DNA from 2 places in the Metasolibacillus sp. FSL K6-0083 genome. Region 1 is predicted to be linked to the other one. Evidence: riboswitches for the same ligand, from Rfam matches in the RefSeq annotation. Region 1 holds a riboswitch; the other holds the start of a gene.
The links. Region 1 has a riboswitch for thiamine pyrophosphate ahead of thiM (hydroxyethylthiazole kinase). Riboswitches for the same ligand answer to the same signal wherever they lie in the genome.
Positions count from the first base shown of each region.

Region 2: linked by a shared signal. The riboswitch ahead of thiT (energy-coupled thiamine transporter ThiT) and the one ahead of thiM (hydroxyethylthiazole kinase) in region 1 are both predicted to bind thiamine pyrophosphate.

Region 1 is NZ_CP152046.1:721,676-729,441, reverse strand. Features, by position in the region: gene MHB51_RS03310 (ABC transporter ATP-binding protein) at 1-130, shown strand, start outside; gene MHB51_RS03305 (ABC transporter permease subunit) at 108-1,037, shown strand; gene MHB51_RS03300 (NADPH-dependent FMN reductase) at 1,215-1,748, shown strand; gene MHB51_RS03295 (YdcF family protein) at 2,327-2,899, opposite strand; TPP riboswitch at 3,024-3,124, shown strand; gene thiM (hydroxyethylthiazole kinase) at 3,298-4,044, shown strand; gene thiD (bifunctional hydroxymethylpyrimidine kinase/phosphomethylpyrimidine kinase) at 4,050-4,865, shown strand; gene thiE (thiamine phosphate synthase) at 4,862-5,497, shown strand; gene MHB51_RS03275 (hypothetical protein) at 5,576-5,713, shown strand; gene MHB51_RS03270 (hypothetical protein) at 6,325-7,056, shown strand; gene crcB (fluoride efflux transporter CrcB) at 7,073-7,420, opposite strand; gene crcB (fluoride efflux transporter CrcB) at 7,417-7,766, opposite strand, start outside.
Region 2 is NZ_CP152046.1:3,268,071-3,275,836, forward strand. Features, by position in the region: gene MHB51_RS15265 (DeoR/GlpR family DNA-binding transcription regulator) at 114-866, shown strand; gene pfkB (1-phosphofructokinase) at 863-1,774, shown strand; gene MHB51_RS15275 (fructose-specific PTS transporter subunit EIIC) at 1,788-3,659, shown strand; TPP riboswitch at 3,762-3,869, shown strand; gene thiT (energy-coupled thiamine transporter ThiT) at 3,961-4,515, shown strand; gene MHB51_RS15285 (hypothetical protein) at 5,627-6,091, opposite strand; gene map (type I methionyl aminopeptidase) at 6,239-6,991, shown strand; gene MHB51_RS15295 (hypothetical protein) at 7,343-7,766, opposite strand, start outside.

The sequences.
Region 1 (7,766 bases):
GCAACTTATAAGTCAGCTTGTGGCACAGCAAGTAAATATTTTTGTTGTTCAGCCACAGCAAAAAACATTAGAAGAACAGTTTTTAGAAATGACAGGAGGCGGACAAATTGCTGAAACTCATACAAAATGAATGGATGAAATTATGGCATCAAAAAGCCACATGGACAATGCTTGGCATTTTAGTAGCAGTTATTGTTGGGGCTGGTGCTTTAAATAAATATTATGAGGAGCCAGACACACGTGATTGGCATGCGGTGGAAAAAGAGAATATTGAAACATCAAAGCAAATACTCGCAGAAGAAGACAATGCAGCAAATACTTACTGGCAGGATGCAATAGCTATTTCTGAATACCGGTTAGCTCATGATATTGCACCGCCGACAGGTATGACGGTGGCCAGCTTTATGGATTTTGGCGTGCAGCTCATATCTATTGTGACATTGTTTACTGTAATCGTAGGAGCAAGTATCGTGTCGAGTGAATTTTCAACAGGTACAATCAAAATGCTATTAACTCGCCCTGTTACACGTGCCAAAATTTTAACTTCAAAACTTATCGCAACATTCGTTTATGGGCTTTTTATGCTTGCTGTTAATTTTGCTTTAGCTTGGATTGTTGCTCTTATTTTATATAGCGGAAATACAGGTACTGTACTAGAAGTTGTTAACGGTCTAGTACAGGAGGTAGATGTTTGGAAAAACATAATTGAACTTTCGATTTTATCAGCAGGCAATTTTATCATGTCCATTCTTTTTGCCTTTTTAATTGGCTCTGTGTTTAGGTCAAGTGCTTTAGCAATTGGTCTGACAATGTTCTTAACCTTTATGGGTGGGGCAATTATAATGGTTATTAGCAGATATTCATTTACAAAATATGTTTGGCTTGCACATACAGATTTAACTCAATATTATGGTGAAGGCCAGCATATGATAGCAGGTGTAACAATGCCATTTTCTCTGGCGGTGTTAGCGATATACGCAATTATTTTCCTTGTGATTAGCTATTGGTCCTTTACAAAGCGTGATGTCACAGCTTAAGTAAAGAGACGGTTACAGACATCTATTATCAGTTTGTCGAGTTTTGCTGTTGAGCAAAAAAATTGTCATAGGTCTGCATCATCAAGTAAGCTAATTTATAATAATGATTTGTTTGAAATATGCTATTTTCGGATACATTATTATCATTATAGAAGCAATCAAGATGGAGGCAAATTTATGAACATTGTAGCAATTGTAGGAAGTTTACGTGCAGCATCATACAATATGATGTTAGCAAAATTTATTCAAAATCGTTATGCAGAAAAAGTAACGGTTGATATTTTAACATTACATGATATTCCAATGTATAACCAAGATGAAGAGAACAATCCAACGCAAGCAGTTGTTGATTTTAAAGCGAAAGTGAAGGCTGCTGATGCAGTGCTTTGGCTTACGCCAGAATATAATTCGTCTATCCCAGGGGTTTTAGGGAATGCGATTGATTGGCTATCACGAGTTGATAAAGTGATGATTGGCAAGCCGTCATTTATTATGGGAGCATCAATGGGCAATTTAGGAACAGTAAAGGCACAAATGCATTTACGTGATATTTTATTTGCCTCAGGCTTAGGTTCACCTGTATTACAGGGAAATGAAGTGTATATTGGTGCAGCCCATACGAAATTTGATGCAGCTGGTAATTTAACAGATGAAGCAACAATTCAATTTTTAGATAAAGTTATGAATAATTTTATCGAGTGGGTACAGTAAAATAGAAAAAGGCTAACGGAAAAGAATTTTTAAAGTGTAGCTTTTATATTAAATATATACTTAAAATCTATTTGTAATATTGACGATGATTTATCATTAAACACTTTACAAAGAGGGTGTCCCCAAATGGTTTTTGGACGCCCTCTATTTTTTTATGTTATATTTAGTAGAAAAGAACTAAAGGTGTTGTAAATGCACTCTTTGCTAACAAAGATAAAAGAGTTTTTTCATCAAATAAATCATTACATAAAAAAATAGGTCTGTCCCAAAAGCTGTGCATAGCCAGCATTTTGGACAGTAGCGATGATGTTTCACAAAATATTGATTTATATAAACAGAGAACGCCTTCTTTAAAAATGTGATAAACATTGGCTTAAGCAGTGTTATCCTTCAGTAAAAGGGAAGGGATGAAAACCTTTATTTCAATGCGGTGTCAAAACAATATGAACCTTTCAGACAACCCCCGAAGAATGCCAGATTTGCGCAATTATTGAAATGGGGTAAAAAAGCGCATCAAAGTGTGTTATCAATGCGTTGAATATGCGGGGCGACGCGCCTATCGTAAGTAATATACGTCTTTATCGCTTAAATATATATGTTTTTAATAGCGCGAGTCGCTCGCGCATTCTTGATTTCACTTCTACGGATGTTGGTGTTTTAGCTACAAGCACGTCCGCTTCTAACCCAATAATTTCCGCTAAAAATTTAGCACGTTGCAAATGGTAGTCGTTAGATACAATCGTAATTGTTGTAATGTCCTCTGGTAATAGCTCCTTTGAAAAAAGTAAATTTTCATATGTAGAAGTGGAGTCTTCTTCAAGTAATATACGCTCTGCTGAGATACCGTGACTTATTAAATAGTCTGCCATTATAGATGCTTCTGTTGCGGGCTCATCATCTCCTTGACCGCCTGAAACGATGACTTGTACATGCGGGTGTTTTTGTAAATAATCGTTTGCCGCTTCAAGTCGATATTGCAAGGATAAGGAAGGCTCACCAGTTGGTCGTACCTTTGCACCTAAAATAATTAAAAAATCATTTGTGCCATTTGCTTTTGGGGAAGTACCTTTATTTATTTCGTTGTCAAGAAAGTAATAGCCCACGCCATAAAAAATAGCAATAGCTGCTGCGATGGAAAGCCATTTTTTCATATAATCACCTCTTGCTATAATAGAACGAGTGGTAGGAGAAAAAGATTCAAATTATATCTCTTTAGCAAGAAAAATAGATTATCTATTGGAAAAATTCGCAACTAGTGCTACGATAATGAATGACAACAATTTGCAGGGGGACGCTTTTGGCGTTGAGAAGGTTAAAACCTGACCCTTAGAACCTGTTCAGTTAACACTGGCGTAGGGAGCAAAGTACACGGTAGTAATTTTTCCTTGTATTTGACGCTCTCTATGTTTAGAGGGCTTTTTTTGTCGACTATTATCGAGTGCTAATTTTAGATTTCATTTTTCGGCTAGGTTTGAAAAAGAAATGAGCTTCAAATTAGTCGATAGAGCTTTCCGGAAAATAAAAAACTTGGAGAAAGAGGTTGCAAACGATGACGATAGGTAAAATTCGACAACAGCATCCACTTATTCACTGTATAACAAATTACGTAGTAGCAAATTTTACAGCGAATGGACTTTTAGCAATTGGTGCTTCACCAGTTATGGCTGATGAAGTGAGTGAGGTGGAGGAAATGACCTCCATTTCGAACGGCTTATTAATTAATATCGGCACATTAAACCAATCTAAAGTTCCTGCGATGCTTGCGGCAGGAAAAACGGCGAATAAGCACGGGATACCTGTTGTGCTAGACCCTGTAGGGGTTGGTGCAACGAACTATCGCAAGCAAGTAATTCAAAGTCTATTGCAGCAAGTGCAGTTCCAATTAATTCGCTGCAATGAAGGGGAGCTTGCTGCCATAGCTGGTGTAGAATGGCAAGCAAAAGGAGTCGATAGTGGGCAAGGAAATATTGATACCATTTCTGTTGCGCAAGAAATAGCCAAAAAATATGCTACAATTGTTATTGTAACAGGTGCGACAGATATTGTGACAGATGGAAAAATTGTAGAAAAAGTAACGGGTGGTCATGAGCGCATGACATTCGTTACAGGTTCAGGCTGTTTATTAAGTGCACTATGTACTGCGGCGCTAACACTTGAAGGAGGACCGGTAGCCAATTTGGCATCGCTTTTACAAACGTATAAGGTAATAGCTGAAGAAGCGGAGCACAATTCAACATATATCGGCTCGTTCCAAGTAGAAGTATTAAATGGCTTAGAAAAATATGCGAAAGGCTGATGAATGTGAATATTGTTATGACAATTGCTGGCTCAGATAGTAGTGGTGGGGCAGGCATACAGGCAGATTTAAAAACATTTCAGGAGCTAGGCGTTTATGGCACATCTGCGATTACAGCGTTAACAGCTCAAAATACCCTTGGTGTATCGGATATTTTAGCTGCTTCCCCTGAATTTATCGTTGCCCAAATGAACGCGATTTTTGAGGATTTACAAGTAACTGCTGTAAAAACGGGTATGCTATTTTCCGCAGAAATTATTGAAGCCGTAGCGGTAGAGCTACGCAAGCAAAGTGTGCAGCTTGTTGTAGACCCTGTTATGATTGCAAAGGGTGGCGCAAGCTTGTTACAGCAAGAGGCGATTTATGCATTAAAAACGAAGTTACTACCTATTGCAACCGTCCTTACACCGAATATTCCAGAAGCTGAAGAAATTACAGGCATTACAATTACAACAGTTGCAGATATTGAAATAGCGGCAAAGAAAATTTTAGAACTTGGTGTGCAATGTGTGGTGATGAAGGGCGGTCATTTAGAGGGGGAGGAAGCTGTTGATATGGTATATTTTGCTGACGGCTCCTTCTTTGCGATGAGCAGTGAACGCATTGATACACCGCATACACATGGGACAGGCTGTACATTTTCCGCAGCTTTAACAGCATTTTTAGGAAAGGACTATGCTTTACGTGATGCTATTATAGAAGCAAAGCATTTCATTCAAGCAGCGATTTCACACCCATTAAATATTGGAAATGGACATGGGCCAACGAATCATTTTGCGTATCGTAAAGCGCAAATGAAAGGGCAGGTGAAGCTGCATTGAAACGTGAGAAGCTAGCCGTTTATTTTATTATGGGTACTATAAATTGTCAGCGTGAGCCGCTTCATATTTTAGAAGAAGCATTACAGGCTGGTGTAACCATTTTTCAATTGCGTGAAAAGGGAGAAGGGGCACTTAAAGGTGCTGCGCTACTAGAGTTTGCAAAGCGCTGTCAGGCACTTTGCCTTGCATATGATGTTCCCTTTATTATTAATGACGACATTGAACTAGCACTAGCTATTGATGCTGATGGTGTTCATGTTGGACAGGATGATATGAAGTTAGTGAAAATTCGCCAGCAGCTACCCGATAAAATAATCGGTGTATCCGTTCACAATGAGGACGAGATGCAGGCTGCTGTAGCAGGTGGAGCTGATTATGTTGGCATTGGGCCAATTTTCGCAACTATTTCAAAGGCAGATGCAAACGAGCCAGCAGGCGTCGCATTTTTAGCAAAGGCGAGAGCGACATATCCTACATTTCCAATTGTTGCAATTGGTGGTATTACAGCGGAGCGTGCTGAACAGGTGCTGACAGCAGGGGCGGATGGCGTTGCGGTTATTTCCGCGATTTGTCAAAGTGAAAATATAGAGGAAACAGTTAAAAAATTTTCATCTCTTCAGCAAAAAAACTAAATGAATAAAAGTTTTTAATAGCTATGTCACAACTCCTCCTTGTTATTCATTGTATGGATAAAAGGAGGAGTTTTTATAATGAAAACAATTGTTATCGTCGGTGGAGGATATGCAGGGCTTCATTTAATCGAAGTGCTGAAAAAAGAACTGAAAAGCTTGCTTGGAAAAACGATAAAAACTATTTGTATAGATAAAAACCCATACTACTCATGTTAAATTGTTTAGCACCCTATTTAAAGTAGAGTATTCTTTCTACTGTAATTATATTAAAATGGAAATATTATTTAGAAATAAAGAAAGGTAGCCATATTTCAAGGAGCAGGGAAAATGAGACTGAGAGAAGCAGCATTGGAGACGCACAGCAAGTCGCGACATTAGCCCAAAAAATTTGGTAAAACAGGTGATTGGCTTTACAGCGTTTTGATTATGTTGAAGGAACGAAGACGAATCCTGTCGGCTACTTAGAAGGTTTATTCCGCATAAACGGGCAGTAAGACACCCAATTCAAGACTTGAGTGAAAATCGACTTAAGGATAAGTGGGAGATTCACTGCCCAATTGGTTCAACTAACAATCAGTGGGGATGAGGAAACCCCCTCTACTTATTGGATTTTCACTTTTATGTGGAGGCGAATGCCCACATGCAATGTATTGTGAAAAAATTAGTTGCTACATGTGGAGAATGGGCTCGTCCGCAAGGCTGTGTGGAGTTTGTAAGTGATTGTGAATTAAAACAATGAAGAGAGCTTGAGAACGCATGTATAGCTAGGCTTTATCGAAGCAAACTGCATTATTTGTTTTACGAAAAAACTGTAGGAGGAACTTGTGATGGTATGGCACTATATTTCATCAAAGCTAGCAGCGGCTGGCTTTGCCCTTTCAATTATTTTTGGCTATTTACTTGTAATCACGAATTTTAATTTATATGAGTTTAGTGAAGCGGCACGTTCATGGACGCTTTGGGCAATACTTTTTGGCTATGGAATTATTATAACTTGCATTATTGATGCAGTGACAGAAAAATGGCAGCAAATTACCCGTTATAAAAATGCTTTATATATTTTAGCGGGCTTTCTCTTCTTCTTACCATTTGGCTTGTCGATATTTACTTTTATTGCGGGTGTTACAGGTGCTTTAGTAGCAGGTATTTTTTTAGGCGGACAAACAATTGCTAAAAATTCTAAAGCATTTAACATTGCATTCATCGCACTACCTTTACTTTTGCTAATTATGATTCAGTTCGATTTCACAACAAAAAAAGACTGGCAAGAAACGATGACTGAAAATACATTTAATGTAACGTATCAGCATTTCAATGGTCAGCATAAAATTCCTTTAAAGCTGGAAAAGGGTGATATTGTTACTTTTGAAGTTGTTGTTCATTTTGGAAATGGTGGGGGAGGGTACAGTTTCCAAAATGCGCAAGGTCATCCTATTGGTCAAGAGGAACTCGGTGCAAATCGTTATCAAGTAGAAATCCAAAAGGACGGTACATATTATATTGTTCTTACAGGAAATAGGGCAGCTGGAGAAGCCACGGTGGAGTGGGAAATTAAATAGGAGCGTCCCAGAAATGCTAGACGCCCATTAACCATCCACCTGCAAATGCAAGTAATATACCTAGGAGACAGCTCGCACTCATATAAAGCACGGCTGCGAGCAGCCCTTTATTTTCATAAAGCTTCACGCTCTCGACAGAGAAAGTAGAAAATGTCGTAAATGCACCTAAAAAGCCTGTACCAAATAGTAGCTGCCATGATGAATTAGGTGAAAGTACAATGCATACACCTAATAAAAACGAGCCAAGTAAATTAATACAAAACGTAGCGAGTGGGAAATATGTGTGAACATGCTGCTTTACCCAATTGCTGATGGCAAAGCGACTAATAGCTCCAAAAAAACCACCAATTGCGACGTAAATCATAAATTACCCTCCTTTGTACCGAGACGTAAGCCAACAAATGCACAAATAAAGCCACCAACTAAACTTAGAGTGATATAGCTAAAAGCGACAGGCGCTTGTCCATTCGTTAATAATGCTACACACTCTACACTAAAGGCGGAGAAGGTAGTAAATGCACCAAGAAATCCTGTCGTTATCGCTGTTGAAATATTCGGGTTGATATTTGGAAAGCGTGGTAAAAAGCTAGTAAGCCAGCCAAGTAATAAGGAACCAACTAAATTAATGGACAATGTGGCAAGCGGAAAATCGCTATTAAACTGCTCACCGAAATAAATGCTAATAGCGTAGCGTAAAGATGCTCCAAGAG
Region 2 (7,766 bases), 1.3 Mb from region 1:
AAAAAGATTTCGTGAAGAAATATGAATTATTTTGAATGAATTTGAAATAAAGTTGTTGATTAATCTTATAATTCTAATTATTATATAGCTAATAGTAAGTTGGGGGTGGAACGATGCTAACAGTTGAGCGACAGCATTTAATTCGTGAGCTTTTAAAACAACAAGAGATTGTAACGATGCAAGAATTAATTGAAATAACGAAAGCGTCCGAATCAACAATCCGCAGAGATTTAATTCAATTAGAGCGCGCTAAAATATTAAAGCGCATTCATGGAGGCGCTTCAAGATTGCAAGGCAAATTAATTGAGCCAAGTATTTCTGAAAAATCTTTCAAAAACCTTCAGGAGAAAAAAGCACTTGCTGCTTATGCAGCGAGCTTTGTAGATGATGGTGATTGCATTTATTTAGATGCTGGAACGACGGTTTATGAAATGATTCCTTATTTACAGCAGAAAGAAGTAGTTGTTGTCACAAACAGTGTGCATCATCTTGATTTATTAATAGAAAATAATATTAAAACTTATTTAATCGGTGGTGCAATTAAGCATAAAACAAAGGCAATGATTGGACGTGGTGCGCTAATTAGCCTTGAGCAATATCGTTTTGATAAATGCTTTATTGGGGCAAATGGTGTACACCTTGAATATGGCTATACAACGCCAGATCCAGAAGAAGCGATGCTTAAAAAAGCAGCTATACAATTAGCGCGGGAAGCATATGTGCTAGTAGATGCTTCGAAATTCGAGGAAGTATATTTTGCTAAAATAGCTGACTTGCAGGAAGCGATAATTATTACAAATGAAATTAAAAATAATATGCAAAAAACATTGCATGCAAAAACTAAAGTAGAGGTGGTCGAAGCATGATTTACACGATGACATTAAATCCATCTATTGATTATATCGTGGAAGTAACACCTTTTCAGCTAGGTGCACTCAATCTTATTCAAAAAGAAGCAAAATTTCCAGGGGGCAAAGGAATAAATGTATCGCAAGTGTTGAAGCGATTAGGGACAGATAGCAAGGCATTAGGATTTGTAGGAGGCTTTACAGGTAATTATATTGTGAATGCCTTACAGCAAAAGGGAATAGCGACGGATTTTGTTCATGTTCAAGAGGATACGCGCATTAATATTAAGCTTAAGACGGGACAGGAGACGGAAGTCAATGGACGTGGACCGACAATTCAAGAGCTGGAGCTAGCAAATTTATTGAATAAAATTAATCGATTGGCTGATGGGGATGTACTTGTATTAGCAGGAAGTATTCCACAGTGTCTGCCAGCAACAATTTATGAAACAATGGCAGCGACAGTGACGCAAAAAGGTGCGAAGGTAGTTGTTGATACAACAGGCGAAGTATTATTAAATGTTTTGCCAAATAGCCCATTTTTAATTAAGCCGAACCATCATGAGCTTGGTGAGTTATTTAATGTCACGATAGAAACTATAGAAGAGGCAATTCCTTATGGGAAGCGACTTGTTGAAATGGGCGCACAGCATGTGATTGTTTCAATGGCTGGTGCTGGTGCTTTGTTATTCAGCAAGGAGTTGGCGCTTTATGCAAATGTACCGAAGGGTGTACTGAAAAATTCAGTAGGTGCAGGCGACTCTGTCGTGGCAGGGTTTTTGAGTTGTTATTTTCGCATGGGAGATGTGCAGCAGGCATTTCGGTATGGGGTGGCTTCTGGTAGTGCTACGGCCTTTTCATTAGAGCTATGTACGCAAGCAGAAGTAGAGGAGCTACTGCCGCAAATTCAATTAATTCACGTATAAGGGGGAGAGAAGGATGAGGATTACTGAGCTGTTGAAAAAAGATACGATGATTTTAAATTTAGCTTCAACATCTAAAGAGGCGGTGATTGATGAGCTAGTATCGAAATTAGATGTGGCTAATAGATTAGTAGATGCTAAAGCCTTTAAAGAAGCTATTTTAACACGCGAAGCACAAAGTACGACAGGTATCGGGGAAGGGGTGGCGATACCACATGCTAAAACAAACGCAGTGCGCACGCCAGCACTCGCTTTTGGACGCTCACAGGCGGGTGTTGATTTTGAGGCATTAGACGGTCAGCCAAGTCATTTGTTTTTTATGATAGCTGCCTCAGAGGGGGCGAACAATACGCATTTAGAAACATTATCGCGCTTATCGATGTTATTAATGGATGCGGCATTCCGTGAGCAGTTATTGAAGGCACAATCAGAGGATGAAATTTTAGCACTTATTGATAGTCAGGATCATGAGGATGAAGAACAACCAATAGTGTCAGCAAAGTCAGTAGCTTCACCCGGGGCAAAAATTTTAGCTGTAACTGCGTGCCCAACAGGTATTGCTCATACGTATATGGCTGCTGATGCACTTAAAACAAAGGCTGCTGAAATGGGTGTGGATATTAAAGTTGAAACGAATGGCTCAACAGGTGTGAAAAATGCGCTAACGGCAGAGGAGATTGCGGAAGCGACGACTATTATTGTAGCGGCAGATAAACAGGTTGAGATGGCACGCTTTGCTGGGAAGCATGTGATTCAAGTGCCAGTAGCAGATGGCATTCGAAAAACGCAGCAGTTAATTGAGCGTGCGTTAGAGCAAGATGCACCTATTCATACAGCAACAGGAAAACAGGAAGGAACAGAAAAGGAGAAGCGCTCAGGCTTTTACAAGCACTTAATGAATGGTGTATCAAATATGCTTCCGTTTGTTGTTGGTGGCGGTATTTTAATCGCAATATCGTTTATGTTTGGAATTAAAGCATTTGACCCGACAGATCCTTCTTATCATCCAATTGCCGAAGCATTGAACACAATCGGTGGTGGTAATGCATTTGGTTTAATGATTCCAGTATTAGCGGCATTTATCGCGATGAGTATTGCAGACCGACCAGGCTTTGCACCGGGGATGGTTGGTGGCTTCATGGCAGCAACAGGTGGGGCAGGTTTTTTAGGTGGTTTGATTGCAGGGTTTTTAGCGGGTTATTTAGTGCTTGGTCTGAAAAAAGTATTTGATAAATTGCCTACGTCACTAGAAGGAATTAAGCCTGTACTGCTTTATCCTCTATTTGGCATTTTATTTACAGGACTTATTATGATGTACATTATAATTGAGCCTGTAAAAGGGGTAAATGAGGCAATTACATCGTGGTTATCTAGCCTCGGGACAGGAAACTTAGTTATGCTTGGTTTATTGCTCGGTGGTATGATGGCAGTTGATATGGGTGGACCGATTAATAAAGCGGCCTTTACATTCGGTATCGCTATGATTGATGCGGGAAATTTTGCACCACATGCAGCAGTAATGGCAGGGGGTATGGTGCCACCATTAGGTTTAGCACTTGCGACAACATTTTTCAAACGCAAATTTTCCAAAAGGGAAAGAGATGCAGGGAAAACATGCTATATTATGGGCGCATCTTTCATTACAGAGGGCGCAATTCCATTTGCAGCAGCAGACCCAGTCCGAGTGATTCCAGCTTCAATTATAGGTGCAGCAGTAGCAGGGGCATTAACGATGATATTTGGTATTGGACTTCCTGCGCCACATGGTGGTGTATTCGTTTTCCCTGTTGTTGAAGGAAACCCAATCCTATACTTGCTAGCAGTAATAGTAGGTTCCATTGTCACAGCGCTTATTGTTGGCTTATTGAAAAAGCCAGTAGCTGAATAACTAGATATGCATTAGTTAACTACTTTCAGTAATCCACTAAAACGTATTGAAATACAAAGCGATATTCAGTACAATGAAACTGTTCTAACAAATAAATCATCATATGACCACAAGGGGAGCCGATTAAGTCGGCTGAGATTGTACACTCGTTGTACTGACTCTTTGAACCTGTAAGTTAAAGCTTGCGTAGGGATGTGGATAGAAACCGACTTCTAAGCGATGTTAGGCTCTGTCCTAACATTGCTTTTTTGTTTTCTATTCTTCCTCTTGGTTCCAATGAACAAAAGAAAGGAGACTTGTTATGAACAATAAAAATTTAGTAATTTTAATGGAAATCGCGATTATGGCAGGACTTAGCTTTATTTTAGGCAAGCTGGCATTTAGTCTTCCACAGGGCGGCTCAATAAGCTTTGGCATGCTACCAATTGTATTAGTAGCGTTTAGACATGGTGTACTTGCTGGTATGGCAACAGGATTTCTTGAGGGGATAATCAGTGCGATGATGGGCGGCTATATTTTGCATTGGTTTCAGGCCGTTTTAGATTTTGGGCTAGCCTCAACGGTAGTTGGTTTGGCAGCAGTAATGCGCAAGCCACTATTAAATGCGCTTCATGAAAAAAATAAAAAAGCGATTACACAATATATGACGATAGGCGTTTTGCTCGGTGCTACTCTTTCGTTTATTACGCATGTGTTATCAGGTGTTGTGTTCTTCTCTCAATATGCAGGAGACCAAAACCCATGGATTTACTCAATTATTTATAATGCAACACATATGATTCCGTCTGCTATTTTAACAATAATTGTAGGCTCTTTATTGTTTTCAACTGCGCCAAGACTATTAAAGGTAGCATAAAGTAAAATATCAAGGGGGTATCTGAAAAATCATTTTGAGACGACCACTTTGTACCGAAAGCGAAGCGATAGGTACAGCATTTTAGCGAATATTTGATATAGAGGTAGGGAGGCTGTCCAAAAAGCCGTGCATAGCGGGCATTTTGGACAGTAGCGATGATGTTTCACAAAATGTTGATTCCTATAAAGTGAACCTTCAATCAGTGGGGGCTTTGCCCCCCACTGATTGGTGATAGAGGAACACAAGCTAGGATCTTCGCATCCTGCGAAAACGCTTGTGTGACCAACATCGTGTTGGCCTCATTCTTAGTTTTTACAGGCTGTTTGATCCCCCACTTAAACATCCTGTTTTTATCTGCTGTTTTGAAGTGGGGGTCTTACAGCCTGCTTCTGCGGTTACTCGTCGCAAACAAATTTGTTAATACGCGATAAACAGAAAACGCCTCTTTTAAAAATGGGATGGACATTGGTTTTAGCTGCGCTATCCTTCAGTAAAAGGGAAGCGATGAAAACATCGATTTCAATGCGGTGTCAAAATAAAATAGACTTTTCGGACAACTCCCTTTGGTAGTTGATGAAAATGAATGAAATTTTCAGCCAAGAGCTATAGCAATAAGCAGTCCAAAGGATATTGAGCAAATTAGGATAATTGGGACTAATAGAAGACCTATATATCTTAATAATCTACTCCCTGTTTTCATTTTGAAGCCTAAAACCCCCACTACAAAGCTCAAGATAAAACAAAGCAGTCCTACGCCACAAAATATATAAAACAAGGTTACCTCCCAAGTAGTAAGAGGCGGTGGTCCTCCAGGCGTAGCTATACTTCTATTCCACCCTACTGACACACTTGAAAGAATAAAAAATAGCATGCCTAAAACTGCAAGAATTATTGAATATATGGAAAGCCTATTCATAAAAAAACCTCCTAATCAAACCATTTATAATTGATGATTTTAGCAAAGAAGAAAGGGCTGTCTCAAAAATCGAGCTTCTCCTCAGTACAATGAAAAATTAGCTTTATGCTTATTTTAAATTTTACGCCTTGGCATAATTGATTTGAATAAGCAATACCAAAAACGACCAAAATACCGACTTAGCACGGTTGCTTCCTAAAGCGTTTCTTTTAATAATGCTTTAATACGTCGTTTCTCCGCATACATACTTTGATAAATCCAAAGACCTTGCTTATAAAAAATATCAGCAGATAAACGAAAGCCTAAAGAAAGGGCAATTACGTGAAATAATACGGGCATGTAAAAAAGAATATCGATTAACCAACTTGTTTGAAGGTGGCAATATTTCACTAGTAATACATACACTAAATGCAAAAGAGTAGAAAGGAAAACTAAAATACCCAAACCAATTACTATCGAAGTATAAAATGGGACGTATTGAAATGAGGAAGTATAACGTAAAAAGCTTCCCAATAATACAAAGCAAAAACTTAGTAACGCAATACTTAATAACCTTGTTTCTGTCATTTTAAAATTATTAAGTAATAACTTAACAATGATAGATGTTAAAATGAAAATAGGGATGATAAATAATACAAAATAAATAGCTAAGCTTGTCATTGCATCACCTCATGCGTTTGAGTAAATGCTTAATTATTAAAATCTTCAGAAAATTTATAATTTTGTTGGTGGAAGTCCAATATACAATTTATTTGTACATTTGTGGTATAGTAATTAAAGATTTTCTTTAAAGGAAGGGCGTTTAAGATGATTGTAACTACTCAAGAAGAATTAGATGCGTTTAAAAAGATTGGTCGTATCGTCGCGGAAATCCGTGAGGCGATGAAATCTGCTACGAAGCCAGGTGTTACAACAAAAGAACTAGATGAAATAGCTGGACGCATGTTTGAGGAGGCAGGTGCGCTGTCTGGACCTAAAGGAGAGTATGATTTCCCGGGGTATACTTGCATTAGTGTGAATCACGAGGTTGCACATGGTATCCCTGGTGATAAAGTAATTCAAGAGGGCGATTTAGTCAATATTGATGTATCAGGCTCCTACAACGGCTATTTTGCAGATACAGGCATCTCTTTCGTTGTTGGTGAAGGCTATGCCGATAAGGAAAAATTGTGTACTGTAGCAAAATCTGCTTTTGAACGTGCAATGACGAAAGTAAAAGCAGGTTCAAAATTGAATCAAATCGGAAAAGCGGTTGAGCGTGAGGCCAATGCAAATGGGCTAACAGTCATTATGAATTTAACAGGACATGGTTTAGGGCGTTCACTGCACGAAGCACCTGACCATATTTTAAATTACTATGATGCGTGGGATTCAACAATTATGACAGAGGGTATGGTGCTTGCTGTTGAGCCTTTTATCTCAGCGAAGGCAGAGCATATCGTTGAAGCAGGTGATGGTTGGACATTTATTACTCCAGATAAATCACTTGTTGCACAAATTGAGCATTCTATTATTGTGACAAAGAATAAACCAATAATTTTAACAGAGCTAGAAGATTAAAGAAATAGGGGCTGTATGAAAAGCGTATGAATAAACCGCTTATCATACAGCTCTTTGCTGTTTTGTTGAAAACATTAAGAAGCTCCCTCTATGCTAACCACATAATTAACATCTAGGACCAATGTTTTTTGCGACGAATAACCGTAGGAGCACGTGTTTTTATACCGATAATAAGGCGACAGATATAGAAGTTTCCAAACCCTACAGCTAGCGAGATAATACCTTTGTTAAGCTCATTTCAGCAGGTGTTCAAACATCTGCTGATAAAGAGGAATTCAGTCTTTGTCACTGGACGGCTAAACAGCTTGAAAAAATCAATTATACCGAAGTGTAATTGATTTTTTTACAGCATTAATTATTCTTGCTTTTCGAAAAAATAAGAGAGGCGACAAGCACAGCGTTTAAAAATAGCGCCGCAGCTGTTACAAATAGCTCTTCAAACCCATTATGCCATGCAATACCTAAATAGCCCCAAATAAATATGGAAGGTAGTAGCCTATCAAAATAACGATATCGAAAATGAAGTGCCATTGCAGCCCCGATAGTTAATAAAATAACAGCCCATAAAGCATTACTTAACCCTAAGCCATGCCAATTATTATAAACCATCGTATATGAGAAAAAGACATATGTTAAAAATAGCATCCAGCCAAAAAATAATGAGATGGCTACGCGCTCTTGTCGCGGCTTCCTCTTTAAGGAATATGTCCGATAAAGCATAAAGAGCGAAAGAAGCTGTATCATTAATAGTAAAAGCGCGATAATATGATGCTCC